2 regions of the Pseudomonas syringae pv. tagetis genome follow, and region 2 is predicted to be linked to the other one. Evidence: riboswitches for the same ligand, from Rfam matches in the RefSeq annotation. Region 2 holds a riboswitch; the other holds the start of a gene.
What was found. A riboswitch is a leader RNA that binds a small molecule or an ion and turns the genes downstream of it on or off. The one in region 2 is predicted to bind manganese.
Positions count from the first base shown of each region.

Region 1: it holds a riboswitch for manganese, as region 2 does, so the genes downstream of both, mntP (manganese efflux pump MntP) here and MME58_RS04875 (TMEM165/GDT1 family protein) in region 2, are expected to answer to the same signal.

Region 1 is NZ_CP092923.1:1,853,248-1,861,135, reverse strand. Features, by position in the region: gene MME58_RS08415 (HlyD/EmrA/EmrK family protein) at 1-706, opposite strand, end outside; gene MME58_RS08410 (MarR family winged helix-turn-helix transcriptional regulator) at 783-1,271, opposite strand; gene MME58_RS08405 (MiaE family protein) at 1,422-2,033, opposite strand; gene MME58_RS08400 (DUF1289 domain-containing protein) at 2,129-2,599, opposite strand; gene acnB (bifunctional aconitate hydratase 2/2-methylisocitrate dehydratase) at 3,002-5,602, shown strand; yybP-ykoY riboswitch at 5,709-5,874, shown strand; gene mntP (manganese efflux pump MntP) at 5,881-6,450, shown strand; gene MME58_RS08385 (NAD-glutamate dehydrogenase) at 6,536-7,888, opposite strand, start outside.
Region 2 is NZ_CP092923.1:1,087,794-1,095,681, reverse strand. Features, by position in the region: gene MME58_RS04880 (class I SAM-dependent methyltransferase) at 247-1,245, shown strand; yybP-ykoY riboswitch at 1,284-1,422, shown strand; gene MME58_RS04875 (TMEM165/GDT1 family protein) at 1,492-2,076, shown strand; gene MME58_RS04870 (M48 family metallopeptidase) at 2,128-2,946, opposite strand; gene MME58_RS04865 (SOS response-associated peptidase) at 3,130-3,759, opposite strand; gene MME58_RS04860 (putative signal transducing protein) at 3,789-4,052, opposite strand; gene MME58_RS04855 (CPXCG motif-containing cysteine-rich protein) at 4,052-4,234, opposite strand; gene MME58_RS04850 (1-acyl-sn-glycerol-3-phosphate acyltransferase) at 4,338-5,504, shown strand; gene MME58_RS04845 (hypothetical protein) at 5,813-6,019, shown strand; gene MME58_RS04840 (YajG family lipoprotein) at 6,108-6,689, opposite strand; gene MME58_RS04835 (hypothetical protein) at 6,918-7,151, shown strand; gene mqo (malate dehydrogenase (quinone)) at 7,873-7,888, shown strand, end outside.

The sequences.
Region 1 (7,888 bases), 770 kb from region 2:
GTTGCACGCTGCGCTTGGCCACATAACCGGTGACCGGCGCTACCAGCGTACTGCGTGCATTGGCCAGAAAGGCCTGACGTAGCTGGGAGGCAGCAGCTTTGACGTCGGGATGTGAAGAAACAACCGTGTCATCGACCAGCGCCACGCTGGTGCTCAACTGCTGCTGAATATTGTTCAGCGCGCTTTGCGCACTGGTCAGACTGTCTCTGGCATGCGACAGCTCTTCCTGGGAAATCGCCCCGCCCGCGGCCAGGCTGCGCCGCCGGTTGTAGTTGTCCTGAGCAGTCTGCACGGCGGCGCGCTGGGCGGCCAGTTGAGCTTTCATGCCGTCTACATTGCTGTACAAACCACGTACCTGACGCACAACCTTGCCCAGATTGGCCTCGGCGCTTTGCAGCGAGACTTCGGCGTCGCTTGGATCGAACTTGAGCAAGACCTGCCCTTCGTGCACCAGATCCCCGTCGTCGGCACCAATGCTGATAACGGTTCCAGTGACCAACGGAGTAATTTCGACCACGTTGCCATTTACGTAAGCGTCGTCGGTCTCTTCGCTCCACTGTCCATAGACCTCGTACCAGGCCCAGATGGCCAGACCAAGGATCACGACGATGACAGCAAGCCCGATCAGCAGGAACTTGCGCTTGCCCGGCTTCGGCGCTTGCTGTGAAGACGGGGCAGATGTGTTTTCAGCGGCGGCAGTGGCCATGGCAGTTACCTTGTAATCAGCAAAACGGCGGGACGACAGCGACAGGCAGGTTCATGCCTGCCGACAGGTCCGACGCTCAGCTTTTTGCTTTGGGGTTGAAGCTCAGACGAGTCAGGGTGATGTGGTCATCGGCGGCCACCAGCACTTTGGTGAGAATCCTTTTCAGGGTCTCGACCTCATCACTGTCGAGCGCCGCGAATGTATCGTTCATGGCGTCCGCGCCAATCTGCGGCAGCAGATCCGAAAGCGCTTGGCCCTGCTCGGTCAGGGCCAGGCGCACTTGACGACGATCAGTCGCTGATCGCTTGCGCACAACCAGCCCCTTCTGCTCAAGCCGATCAAGCATGCGGGTCATCGAACCGCTGTCGAGCGACAGGTGCCGACACAATTCGACGGGGGTATCCGTCGAAAACTGGGCAATGATGATCAGCACCTTGAACTGCGCGAACGTCACGTCATAAGGCAGCAGGTACTTGTCGAGCATGCGGTCTTTAAGCGCATTGGTGCGACCGACGAGCAGCCCGATCAGGCTGGAATCAAAATTGTCAGGGCTGAAATGTTTCAAGAATTCATCCAGATAGCTGCCTAGGCAGTGATTGCAAAATATTACTGCCTAGGCAGCCGTTGTCAAAGCATTTATTAGCTTGCTTACTAAATACGCACAAAAAAACGACCGCTGGCAAGGCGGTCGTTTTCGAAGTGCGCGCTACAGAAATCAGGCAGCGACAGGTACGCCGCTGTGAAAACGGAACTCTTCGTCAGGGCTTTCGATCAGCTCACGTTCGGCTAGACGGATCTCCTCGATCTTGGCATCGACATCAGCCTTGTCGCCGTAGCTGTAAGCCAGCTTCAAATAGTCCTGAAAGTGCCGCGCTTCGGACTTCAGCAGACCGCCATAGAACTTCGCCAGTTCTTCATCCAGGTGCGGCACCAGCGCCGCGAAACGCTCGCAGGAACGCGCTTCGACGATAGCGCCGACGATCAGGGCATCGGTCAGCCGGTACGGGTTATGGTTGCGCACGAGCTTGCGCAGCGCTCCGGCATAACGCGCTGAGCTGATATTGGCCATGGGGATCTGGCGCTTTCTGATGATGCTGATCACTTGCTCGAAATGGCGCAGCTCTTCCCGAGCCAGACGCGACATCTTGCTCAACAGGTCAAACTTGTCGTTGTACTGGAACATGAACTGAAACGCCGCCCCGGCGGCCTTCTTCTCGTTGTTCGCATGGTCGATCAACAGGATGTCAAGGTTGCGCAGTGCAGCCTGGACCCAGCTGTCAGGCGTGCGGCAAAGCAGGAAGGCTTCGATTTCGGGGATCGGGTGCATAGGCTCACAGAATGACAGAGAGACAAAGCGCGTGATTATACGAGGAGCGACGGTACCTCGCGACACAAATGCATGCGACCACCGGACAGGCCTGATCAGGCTCCGAATGCATCACGCAGAAAGCCTGGCGCGATATAACGCTGATAATGCGCCTCGGACAGCAGGAAAAACTCACGGTCGATCGCGTCACGTAACTCTGGCAGCGTCCAGTCACGAAACTCCGGCAGCAGCACGAAACCGTAAGCCTCGACCTGACTGATGACCCGCGCACCTCGTGCGATCAGTTGGTAGGCCCAGCAATACTCGGACTGATGCGGCACAAAACGGATCTTGCGCTGGGTGAGCTGGGCACGCAGCTTGTCGGCGTCGAACACTTCAAGCTTGGCAGTCATCACCTGGACCAGCAATTGCTCCAGACGTAGCCAGACCGCTCTTTTTTCGTCGTCGTTGTAGCCGTTCCAGTGGATGACCTCGTGGTGGAACCGTTTGCAGCCACGGCACACCAGATCCCCGTAAACAGTGGAGCAAAGGCCGACGCAGGGAGTTTTGATGATGTAATCGGGCATGTCGGGCAGGGCTGCGGAAGGCAAAACAGGGGCTCATGTTAGCCCTTTGTCTAAGCAAGTTCACCCCCGAAGATGTAGGGGCTAACTTACCTTTGGCGAAGTTTTGGCGTAGAATCAGCGAGCCTTTTAAGGCGCCAATGTCCGTTGGAAGCTGTTTTCAAAGCGTCACGAGCACAGTCAAGTTAATCCCGCAGTGCGGCGTCGACAGGCCATTCCCTCATCACGAATGGCCATGTCGACTGTCACTCCCCCCGCCCTGCAGGCGTAAAACTTTGAAAACAGCTTCTGTTAGGAGTCACCGATACCCTGCCAACAAGGCTCAATAAGCCTTGCGTGGGTACGGGCGATTTCTGGATGAGCGTCCCGGACACCCATTTGGGACCACTGATGAGGGTTAATACTGTGCTTGAAGCCTACCGTAAACACATCGAAGAGCGTGCCGCCCAGGGTATCGTGCCCCAGCCGCTTAACGCCGAACAAACTGCAGGCCTGGTCGAGCTGCTGAAGAATCCCCCGGCTGGCGAAGAAGCTTTCCTTGTCGATCTGATCACCAATCGCGTTCCGCCAGGCGTTGACGAAGCTGCCTACGTCAAGGCCGGCTTCCTGTCTGCCCTGGCCAAGGGCGAAGCCACCTCTCCCCTGATCGACAAAAAACGCGCCACCGAACTGCTGGGCACCATGCAGGGTGGCTACAACATCGTCACCCTGGTTGAGCTGCTCGACGACGCTACCCTTGCGCCGGTCGCAGCCGAACAACTCAAGCACACCCTGCTGATGTTCGATGCTTTCCACGACGTGGCCGAAAAAGCCAAGAGCGGTAATGTCCACGCCAAGGCTGTCCTGCAGTCCTGGGCTGACGGCGAGTGGTTCAAGAAGCGCCCGATGCTGGCCGAGAAGATCAGCCTGCGCGTGTTCAAGGTCACCGGCGAAACCAACACCGACGACCTGTCCCCGGCACCTGATGCCTGGTCGCGTCCGGATATCCCGCTGCACGCCCTGGCCATGCTGAAAATGGCCCGTGACGGCATTGTCCCGGACGTTCAGGGCTCCATCGGCCCGATGAAACAGATTGAAGACATGCGCGGTCAGGGTTTCCCTATCGCCTACGTCGGTGACGTAGTCGGTACCGGCTCCTCGCGTAAATCGGCTACCAACTCGGTGCTGTGGTTCTTCGGCGACGACGTCCCTTACGTGCCGAACAAGCGTGCCGGCGGTTTCTGCTTCGGCAGCAAGATTGCTCCGATCTTCTACAACACCATGGAAGATGCTGGCGCTCTGCCAATCGAATTCGATGTCTCGAACATCAACATGGGCGACGTGATCGACGTCTACCCTTACGCTGGCAAGGTCTGCAAGCACGACAGCGACGAAATCATCACCACCTTCGAAATGAAGACCCCGGTGCTGCTCGACGAAGTCCGCGCTGGCGGCCGCATCCCGCTGATCATCGGTCGCGGCCTGACCAGCAAGGCGCGCGCCGAACTGGGCCTGCCGGAGTTCGACCTGTTCAAGACCCCAGACCAGCCAGCCGAAAGCACCAAGGGTTACACCCTGGCGCAGAAGATGGTCGGCAAGGCGTGCGGCGTAGCAGGCGTTCGTCCGGGCACCTACTGCGAGCCGAAGATGACCACCGTCGGCTCTCAGGACACCACTGGCCCGATGACTCGCGACGAGCTGAAAGACCTGGCATGCCTGGGTTTCTCGACCGATCTGGTCATGCAGTCGTTCTGCCACACTGCGGCTTATCCGAAGCCGATCGACGTCAAGACCCACCACACGCTGCCTGACTTCATCATGACCCGCGGCGGCGTTTCCCTGCGTCCGGGCGACGGCATCATCCACAGCTGGCTGAACCGCATGCTGCTGCCGGACACCGTCGGCACCGGTGGCGACTCGCACACCCGCTTCCCGATCGGTATCTCCTTCCCGGCCGGTTCCGGTCTGGTAGCGTTTGCTGCTGCCACCGGCGTCATGCCTCTGGACATGCCTGAGTCGATCCTGGTTCGCTTCAAGGGCAAGATGCAACCCGGCATCACTCTGCGCGACCTGGTTCACGCCATTCCTTACTACGCGATTCAGGCTGGCCTGCTGACCGTAGAGAAGAAAGGCAAGAAGAACGCATTCTCCGGTCGCATCCTGGAGATCGAAGGCCTCGACAACCTGAGCATCGAGCAGGCTTTCGAGCTGTCCGACGCCTCTGCCGAGCGTTCGGCTGCCGGTTGCACCATCAAGCTGGCCAAAGAGCCGATCATCGAGTACCTGAATTCGAACATCACCCTGCTGCGCTGGATGATCGAACAGGGTTACGGTGATCCTCGCACCCTGGAGCGTCGTGCTCAGGCGATGGAAGCCTGGATTGCCAACCCGGAGCTGCTGGAAGCCGACAAGGACGCCGAGTACGCCGAAATCATCGAAATCGATCTGGCCGACGTCAAGGAGCCTGTCCTCTGCGCGCCGAACGACCCGGACGATGCCCGCCTGCTGTCTTCGGTACAAGGCGAGAAGATCGACGAAGTGTTCATCGGTTCCTGCATGACCAACATCGGTCACTTCCGCGCTGCGGGCAAGTTGCTGGATCAGGTAAAAGGTCAGCTGCCGACACGTCTGTGGCTGTCGCCGCCGACCAAGATGGACGCTCACCAGCTGACCGAGGAAGGCTACTACGGCATCTACGGCAAGGCTGGCGCGCGCATGGAAATGCCAGGCTGCTCGCTGTGCATGGGTAACCAGGCACGCGTCGAGCCGAACTCGACCGTGGTGTCGACATCGACCCGTAACTTCCCGAACCGTCTCGGTGACGGCGCAAACGTCTACCTGGCCTCGGCCGAGCTGGCATCTGTTGCTTCAATCCTGGGTCGTCTGCCGACCGTCGAAGAGTACATGGGCTACGCCAACCAGATCGATACGATGGCAGCGGACGTATATCGCTACCTGAGCTTTGATCAGATCGCCGAGTTCCGTGAAGCCGCTGCAAATGCCAACATCCCGGCACTGCAAGTGTAATCACTGCGCAAAGCGTTAAAAAAACCCCGTCCTCGTGACGGGTTTTTTTTGGCCTGAATCATCCTCGTACATATATTTTTCACATTCGGATGGCTATAGTGGCGGCCCTTGTTGGGGAGTAGCCTGCTCTTGACTCCGGTCACAGAGCGTTCGCATCAACATTCTCGGCAGCATGCCGTGGTGCGGACACCCTCTGGTTGGCGAGACCAACGATGCATCTATGCCTAAAGTCGGGCGTGTGGTTGCGTCGTTGACTCATAGCCCGACTGGATATAGCCGTGAACCCGATTTCCCTCCTCTTTCTCGCGCTTGCCATGTCCACGGACGCCTTTGCTGCGGCCCTGGGTAAAGGAGCAAGCCTGCATAAACCGCGCTTTCTCGAAGCATTGCGAACAGGCCTGATTTTCGGTGCCATCGAAACCATCACCCCGGTTATCGGTTGGGGCATCGGCCAGGTCGCCGCCCGCTTCGCTGAAAGCTGGGACCACTGGATCGCCTTTACCTTGTTGCTGGTACTGGGCCTGCACATGATCTACAACGGCATCAAGCACGATGACGATGAAGAGCAGGAAAAACCCGGCCAGCATTCTTTCTGGATTCTCGCCGCCACCGCGTTCGCCACCAGCATTGATGCGCTGGCAGTCGGCGTAGGCCTGGCGTTTGTCGACGTCAATATTGTGATTGCCGCTCTGGCGATCGGCCTGGCCACCACGGTAATGGTCACCATCGGTGTGATGCTGGGTCGGGTGCTGGGCACCATGGTGGGCAAGCGCGCTGAAATCGTGGGCGGCATCGTGCTGATCGCGGTGGGTGCAACGATTCTGTATGAGCATCTGTCAGCGGCTTGATCGACGCGATCAGGTTTGCATGCGAGCACAAAAAAACCGCATCTTTCGATGCGGTTTTTTATGGATACAACCTGTTACAGCCCGATCATACTGTCAGCGTCTGCCCGCTCATGGCCAGGTCCAGCAACTCGCGGTTGGCGACGGCATACATGGCGTAGTCCGTCCCGCTTGCTGCGCGCAGTTCAACCAGCATGGCGCGCCAGCGCTCGACCATCAGCGAATGCTGCTCCAGCCACAAGGCCAGACGCGCATCGATCTCCGAAGGACCATCGGCCATTTGCAGGACCGAAACGGTGATCGCCCGCTGTTGCCAGTCGACATCGTCACGGAATGCTTCACGGGCCAGTGCCTGCCAGTTGTTTTCTACCGGCAGACTGCTGATCTGCTGCAAGTACCAGGTAATGTCCAGTGCGCTGCCCACGGCAAAGTAGGCCTTGGCGACGTCGGCAGCGTTTTGCCCGGTCACATCGGAGGCTTCGATGATCGGCAGGAGCGTGTACAGGTGAGTCGTACCGGCCACCATGCGCGCCAGCAGTTCCGGCACACCGGCTTCGACATAAGCCTGATAACGCGTCTGCCAGATCTCTCGGGTCGGGCCTTCCAGCAGCTCATCGAGCTTGAGCCCCAGCGCGGCCAGGTGCGGACCGAAGTGAGCGACGTCGCGCCCGGCATCCAGTTCATTGCGACGACTGCGCAGGAACCAGCGTGTCGCACGGCGTCCCAGACGCATCAGCTCATCCATCAGCGCCAGCTGGATTTCGGCAGAAACCTTGTAGTCCAGCGCCTCGATCTGGCGGAACCAGTGCGGCAGATGGAAGATGTCACGCACAATCACGTAAGCACCGGCCACAGCGGCGGCACTCATGCCGGTCGACTCTTTGAGCCGTTGCACGAAGGTGATGCCCATGTGGTTGACCAGATCGTTGGCGATCTGGGTGCTGACGATCTCGCGCTTCAGACGGTGACTGCGCATGGCCGTTGAAAATCTGGCGCTCAGCGACGGCGGGAAGGCGGTTTCCATATCGCGTGCCAGATAATCGTCGTCCGGTACACGGGATTCCAGCAGTGCTTCCTTGAGGTCGATCTTGCTGTAGGAGATCAGCACCGACAGCTCGGCGCGACTCAAGCCCTGCTTCGCCGCCACGCGCTCGGCAATCTGCTCTTCGGCCGGCAGGAACTCGATGGCGCGGTCAAGCTTGCCGCGGGCTTCCAGGTCGCTCATCAGACGCTTGTATTCAGCAATCCGCTCGTAAGCGCGGCGCGCCGCCAGCGACAACGCCTGAGTCTGCTTGTAGTTGTTACCCAGCACCAGATGGCCGACTTCATCGGTCATGCTTTCAAGCAGCTGGTTACGCTGCTTCTCGGTCATGTCACCGGCCTGCACCACTTCGTTGAGCAGGATCTTGATATTCACTTCGTGGTCGGAGCAGTCCACTCC
Region 2 (7,888 bases):
GGGCGACGCAGAGCGTCGAGAACTGCATCCCCACGCTGGAGCGTGCGGAACGATAATCTCAACTACCGTGCGACGCTCCGCGTCCTCTCGCAACGCAGAACATCAAGAACCGCATCCCCACGCTGGAGCGTGCAAAACGATCATCACAACCATCGTGCGACGCTCCGCGTCGCATGCCGTTCTGGACGCTCCGCGTCCTCCTGCCCCATATCCTGTTAGACTGCGCGCTTTTTCAGGAGCCATTCCATGGACCCGCGCAGTGAAGTGTTACTCCGTCAGGCCGAGCTGTTTCAGGGCTCGCTGTTGCTGGTGGGGCTGCCCGCCGACGACCTGCTCGGAAAACTGCCGGGCGCGCGTGGATGGTGCTGGCATGCCGGTGATCAGGCCGCGCTGGATGCGCGGTTTGAGGGCCGCGTGGATTTCGGCGTTGAGGCGCCAGAGACCGCCTTCGAAGCTGCCGTACTGTTCCTTCCCAAGGCTCGTGACCTGACCGACTACCTGCTCAATGCACTGGCCTCGCGTCTGGCCGGGCGCGAGCTGTTTCTGGTCGGCGAAAAGCGGGGTGGTATCGAAGCGGCGGCAAAGCAACTGAGTCCGTTCGGTCGCGCACGCAAGCTCGACAGTGCCCGCCACTGCCAGCTCTGGCAGGTCACCGTCGAGAACGCACCGCAAGCCGTGACACTGGAAAGCCTGGCCAGGCCCTACCAGATTGAATTGCAGGACGGCCCGCTGACCGTAGTCAGCCTGCCGGGCGTTTTCAGCCATGGCCGACTTGATCGTGGTTCGGCGCTTTTGCTGGAAAACATCGACAAACTGCCGAGCGGCAATCTGCTCGACTTCGGCTGTGGTGCCGGCGTACTCGGTGCAGCGGTCAAGCGTCGCTACCCGCATAACGATGTCGTCCTGCTGGATGTGGACGCTTTCGCAACGGCCAGTTCACGCCTGACCCTGGCCGCCAATGGCCTGGAAGCGCAGGTGCTGACCGGTGACGGAATCGACGCTGCACCGATGGGCCTGAACACGATCCTGAGCAACCCGCCGTTCCATGTCGGGGTTCATACCGATTACATGGCGACGGAAAACCTGCTGAGAAAAGCACGCCAACATCTTAAATCAGGCGGCGAACTGCGCTTGGTGGCCAATAATTTTCTGCGTTATCAGCCACTGATCGAAGAGCATGTCGGGCAATGCGAAGTCAGGGCCCAAGGCAACGGTTTCAAAATCTACAGCGCCAGGCGCCCTTGAAATAAGCACTTGCCGAAACGTTTTCGCGGAGGCAGAATCCGCTCCGTCCTAGGGGAGTAGTCTCCCACGAGCGCCATGCTCGTCCGGCACGTATCAACATACTTGGTCCTCAGACCATGGTACGTGCGACCCGGAATCCGCTCAGACGGATCGGTGGTTTGACAAGACCTATGACACGAACACCTTACCCGGGGCGGGGAGGTCGTACGTGTCATAGCCGTGTCGACCCGCCCCTTAGGAAACCTGATGCTGGAATCATTCTTAATCCCTACCGCAGTGGTTGCGCTCGCCGAGATCGGTGACAAGACGCAGTTGCTCGCGCTCATTCTCGCCGCACGCTTTCGCAAGCCATGGCCGATCATCGCGGGCATCGTCGCCGCAACCCTGGCCAATCATGCGGCAGCAGGCGCTGTAGGTGCATGGTTCAGCAGCTTCCTGTCAGACGCAGTGCTGCACTGGATCCTCGCCGCCAGCTTTACCGCCACGGCGCTGTGGACACTGGTTCCGGACAAGATGGATGACGAAGAAGCCAGTACGGCACGCAAATTCGGCCCGTTCATGACCACGTTGATCACCTTCTTCATCGCTGAAATCGGTGACAAGACGCAGATCGCCACCGTGATGCTGGCTGCGCAATATTCCTACCTGTGGCTGGTGATTCTCGGTACCACCGTAGGCATGCTGCTGGCCAACGTGCCGGTGGTGCTGGCGGGTAATTTTGCCGCCGAGAAATTGCCACTGACGCTGATCCGCCGCCTGGCTGCCTGCGCGTTCTTCGTGCTGGCGCTGGTGGCGGTGTACAAGGCAATGCAGGTCAGCGGCTGGGTGTGACCCATACCCGGGGCGTTGCGCAAACGCGCCACGCTACGGGATTTGGGCCGATCAGGATTTAGGGGCTTGCTCATACAGCGGCATCACCTTGGGGATCGCGGCCTGCAGCGATGCGATGCGACTCTGGGATGCCGGGTGAGTACTCATGAACTCGGGCTGCGAGCCCCCCGCGTTCTGAGTCATCTTCTGCCATAGAGTGATGGCCGCATTGGGGTTGTAACCCGCACGTGCGGCCAGCTCCAGGCCGATCAGGTCGGCTTCGTTTTCATTGCTGCGGCTGTTGGGCAAGGTCAAGCTGTAGTTGACCACGGTGTCGGCCAGCGCCAGGCTGTCCTGACCCAGCCCCAGAAAGGCACCCGCCCCCTGTTTGGCCATTGCCACACCGTAGGCCTTGGACATCGCTTCACGCCCGTGCTCGCGCAAGGCATGGGCGATCTCGTGTCCCATGACCGCGGCAAGTTCATCGTCGGTCAGCTTGAGGGTGTCGATCAGGCCGGTATACACGAAAATCTTGCCGCCCGGACCACAGTTGGCGTTCAGCTCATCGCTCTTGATCAGGTTGACTTCCCACTGCCACTGAGCCGAGTCCGGCCGCAGTTTCGGGGCCTGGGCAATCAAGCGGTCAGCGATTGCGTGAACACGCTTGGCATTTGCGCTGGTGGTATCCAGCACCCCTTTGCTGGTCGCTTCGCTGACGGTCTGCTGATAGGACTGGGCGTACATTTTGTTGACTTCGTCAGTCGAGAGCATGCTGAACATGTACTGTTTGCGCTCCACACCGACCGAGTCGCCACTGGTGGTATTCACAGCCTGACACCCGCCGAGCAGCAACGCGGCGCTCAAGGCACAGAAGGCAAATGACTGACGCATGGTGAATCTCCTTGTTTATGAAACGGTCATTACCGGGGCAGACCTCTGCGCCAGATACCGGCCAACTGGCATCTTGGGCTTTGAGAGAGGTGGATGGTTCCCGAAGGTATGTCCCGTTTGTATCAGATGTGCTTCAAAGCGGATATCGGATTTGTCTGATTCGCCGCTTTCAGGTCTGCGCGCCTAGCTCAAAGGGGTAAGGCACTCAGGCGCATTGAGTTTCGGGTCATTGACCAGGTTGGCCAGAGGCCGCTCTCGCAATGCAGTCTGCGGGGCGGCCAATAATGCTTGCAGGGTTGGCAATGGCGTATCGGCGGCCAGCCAGTCCTTCTGTCCTTGAGCATCGAGAATCAAGGGGCGACGCTGGCTCGCGGCTGCCTGGGTGACCACCGCCACGCTCAGATAGGTATGCCCCTGCACCGGATACGCCTCCCATATTGCCGCAAAAAACAACGCAGCCCCCTCCCCCGGCGTCAGCCAGAACGGTCGCTTGCGCACCGTGCCGCGCCACTCGTAAAAGCCGTTGGCGGGCAGCAGGCAGCGGCGATGGGTAAAGGCGTCGCGAAACATCGGTTGCTCGGCCACCGTTTCGGCCCGTGCGTGGGCCGGGGTCTTCGACAGGTCGGTAAGCCAGGCCGGGGTCAGCCCCCAGCGCGCACGCACCAGCTCGATACCGCCCTCGTTCTCGGCAGCGCGCATGATCAACACCCAGTCGGCTGGCGAAATGTTCCATTGCGCCTGTTGATCGGCAGGAAAACCGGGCAAGGCGGCAAAGGCAGGGGTCCAGCGAAACAGGGCGAAGCGTCCACACATGGGGGGTTATCAGACTCTTTTGATCGTGCTCAACACACGAGGATGTCGGGAAAATCATCCGGCAGCTCATCGCCAGACAAGGGCGAGGCGCTATTGTACGCAGTGATCAGCTCGCGTGCCCGTGCGACCTGTGCATCGTCGACCTTGAGCGCCAGAAGCCCGAGGCCCGGCAGCTCGCCCATCGCACCGAGCAGATCGCGACCAGCCAGATGCGCCTTGACGCCCTCGCTGGCGAGCATTGCCAGCAGCAACTCGGCCTCCATCAGGTTCTCGGGCTCATAGATCTTCTGCATCACTCGTTCTCGCTGCGAACGTCCAGATTCCAGTCTTCGCCGTCGGTCTGCAGGTTGAAAATGATCGGGCGGCAGCAGACCGGGCAGTCTTCAATATACTGTTGATCGCCACCGGACAGGTCCAGTACGGCTTCGACAGGCTCCCCGCAATAAGGGCAGTCGTAACTCTCTAATTCCTGCATCACGGTCTCCGGGATCAGTTATGCGTATAATTGCCCCATTCTTCAGAAGGCTGTTTTAACAAATCCGTCTTCTTTTTACCCTATCCGATTCCAACAAGAGAGCATGATGGGCGAATTTGATGCCATCCGACCTTACAACGATGCAGAAGTCCCCGCCGTCTTGGCACGTCTGCTGAGCGACAAAGCCTTTCTCGCAATTCTGACCCGATTTCGCTTTCCCCGCCTGGCGGGTGCGTTCGGCTGGCTGCTGCAGCCAACGCTGGCGCGCAAACTGCGCCGCGAGTTTGCCGGTATCGACTCGGTCGCCACGCTGCAGGACAAGGTCGAGTATTACGTCGACCATACCATCGAGCGCGCCACCGACGGGGTCACCTACACTGGCGTCGAACAGCTCAAGTCCGGTTGTGCGTACCTGTTTCTGGCCAATCACCGCGATATCGTCATGGACCCGGCATTCGTCAACTATGCCGTGTACCACGCAGGCCTGCCAACACCGCGCATTGCCATTGGCGACAACCTCCTGCAGAAGCCCTTCGTCAGCGACCTGATGCGCCTGAACAAGAGCTTCATCGTGCATCGCTCGATCAGCGGGCGGCGCGAGAAAATGGCGGCCTATCAATTGCTGTCGGCCTACATCAATCACTCGATTACCAAGGACTGCCAATCCATCTGGATCGCTCAGGCCGAAGGCCGTGCCAAGGATGGTGACGACCGCACCGAGTCGGCGATCCTCAAGATGTTTCACATGAGCCGCAAGGATGAGCCGTTTGGCGACGTGATTCGTTCTCTGAACCTGATCCCGGTATCGATCAGCTATGAATACGACCCGTGCGACAGCGCCAAGGCCCGGGAGCTGTACATTCGTGCAACCACCGGCTCTTACACCAAGACGCCGGGCGAAGACGACGTAAGTATCGCTCTGGGAATCACCGGTTATAAAGGCCGCGTACACGTCAACTTCGCACCGCCGATCACCGAGCAGTTCGAGGACACCAAGCAACTGGCCATCGAGATGGACCGGCAGATTCTCGGGGGCTATCGCCTGTTTCCGGTGCATTACCTTGCGTACGCACAATGGAGCGCTGCCGACCCGAGTCTCGACGTTCCGCCAGTTGCGACCCTGTTTCCCGCCGATGAGCTGGAGCGCGCCCGGGATGAATGGGAAGGCCGCCTGGCTGGCGTGCCGGTCGAACATCGCCCTTACCTGATTCAGCAGTACGCGACACCGGTCCGCAACCAGTACCGCGTCAAGGCTGGGCTGCCACTCTAATGTGTCCGGGAAAAACCTGACCTATCGTTCCTCACGCTCCGCACAGGCATGCAGTTCTGGACGCTCTGCGTCCGACCTTGAGCGCTTCAGCGCGCCGTGACGCAGAGCGTCACCCAAGGCATTCCCGCGCTGGAGCGTGAGGAACGACAGGTGTACGGGAGGGCGCACATCATGCCCATGCTCCGCGAGGTCATGCAGCCCCGAAACATCCAGCATGACAATTCTCTGCCGGTGTCACCCCAGCGTCATACTTCGCCTGCATTGTGTGGCTCCTCAAGAAACGGACTTCCCTCTTTTTGGAGCTTGTCATGCTGCACGCAAAAAATCAGGACCGCCTTTATCTCATTGCCCCGAGCGATGAGCAGCAAGAATTGATCGATGGCCTGGCCTTCAACGTTCAGGACCGCCACTGGCTGGTCTACTGCGCACTGGGCGGGCATGCTCATCATGATTTGCCGGATCTGGACCAGGCCACCGGTTTCAGTTTTCTGGATTTCTATCAACAGGCGGCCTGAGCCTGACAACGGCTGCGTCGCCGGTCCCGAAAAAGCAAAAAGCCCGGCCCCTTCGACAAGGGCCGGGCTTTTCTTTTTTATGCGAGCCTTACTGCGCTAGGGTAGAACCGATGGTTGCGTCCTGGAAGACGCGGGTCAGCGCATCGCTCAACACGTCACTCACCAGCTTGGTGTTAGTTTCCTGGTTCGGGGCCATACCGAAACGCTGGTCCAGCGATGCGGCATAACGACCGCTGTAGCTGCGCCCGTTATTGCGCACGTCAGCGCGGAACGTCGAGCTGATGGTGGCTTCAGTCACGTACAGACCTTCCTTCGGTGACTGGTACTTCAGGTCTGCCAGGGTAACGGTCAACTGCGGAGCGTTGCCACCTTGTGTCGGCGTGAAGCCCAGCAGGCGCACTGCCGCTTCAGCTTGCGCCTGGAGCTTGGGAACGATATCTGCACCGTTGACGCTGATGGCGCTGGTTTCCGGGTACATGCCGCCACGGGTACCTAGCGTCGGGCCAGGGCGGCCATCGACGACACGCACGACCACAGGCTGACCACGCCCTACGGCGGCGAGCTGTGCGTTGAGCTTGGGAGTGGGGCTGAGTTGTTGCGGACTGTGGGCACAGCCCGCCAGGGTCAAACTGCTTACAGCAAGCAAACCGAACAAAATGCGACGCAGCATGCTCATTTCTCCATGGGCCAGACACTGAATGTGCCGCAGTATAGCGGCCAGTCACAGCCGCTAACCAGAGGCCGCTGACCGTTAGGCTTCGGACATCCGGCCTGCATCGGGGTTCACGCGACGGCGCGGGCTGAGATTGATGCAGCACGATGTAATCAGGGCGTCACATCCGGTCGGCAAACTCGCCTGCATCGCCCAGACGCTCATCCACGTCACAGGAGCTGCGCCATGAATCTTTTCCAGTCTCTGTTTACCGCACGCCGCCAGCATCGCCACTATGCACGCATTGATCAGGCAGGCATCTGCCGCGCGTTCAAGCATTGCGCGCAACGTCCGGCGGGTGTCGAGTGGGTCGAAGTGACCGAGCAAAGACTCGGCTGGCTGAACCAGCCTCTGCCTGCCAGCGCCCGAGTGACGCAGCGTAGCGCGCGCTCGACACGCGGCCAGTTGCTCACCGCCTGACCCGATAGCGAATAAAAGTCATTTAAAGCGATCAATTCCTGCCATTTCATCGCTATAATCTCCCCCCGATTATAAGGACGTCTCCTGATCGGGCCTCGCAGCATTGCTAATCGTCGTATTAGCGCCTTCGTACTGCCCACAGAGAGCCGCCCACACAGGTCATGTGCGCACGAGTGTGCCCGATGAACGGCGAAGAATGCTCGAATCGTATCGAACCTTTCTCGCCTGCCAGCGCCTCACTCTTTAGGCTCCTGACCTGCCAGCGCTGTCATCGCAGCCATTTTGAGGTTTGGTTCACGTTTCCAAAAGGACGTGAAAAACGGGTTTCACTACTTCACAAGAGTGTGGCGAGCAAATGAATAGGTACGCGTTTGTAAATGCACCATCAGCGTCTGAACCGGCTCTCTTGAACAGGACTGACCGCGGCTGCGCCTCCATGACCGGAGCCTGACGCCATCGACAGGAGTCCATCGCATGACGGCCTCCCTGACGATGGTCGAATGGCCTCGCAGGCCTGGAAATGCGTTCATGAAGCATTGATGAACCATGACCGGGCCTGACCGGGACCTGCGCTTTAGATGCGGAAAATTGCGAAGAATCGGTCAGGCGATCCTGGCCAGGAAAGCGAGGGCACCCTTTTGATCCAGACCCCGAACACCTGGCAACCAGCCTCAGGATCGTATGCCGTCAATTTGGTGCTGCAGATTTTGGAGACGCGTTAATGGCGCATAACGAAG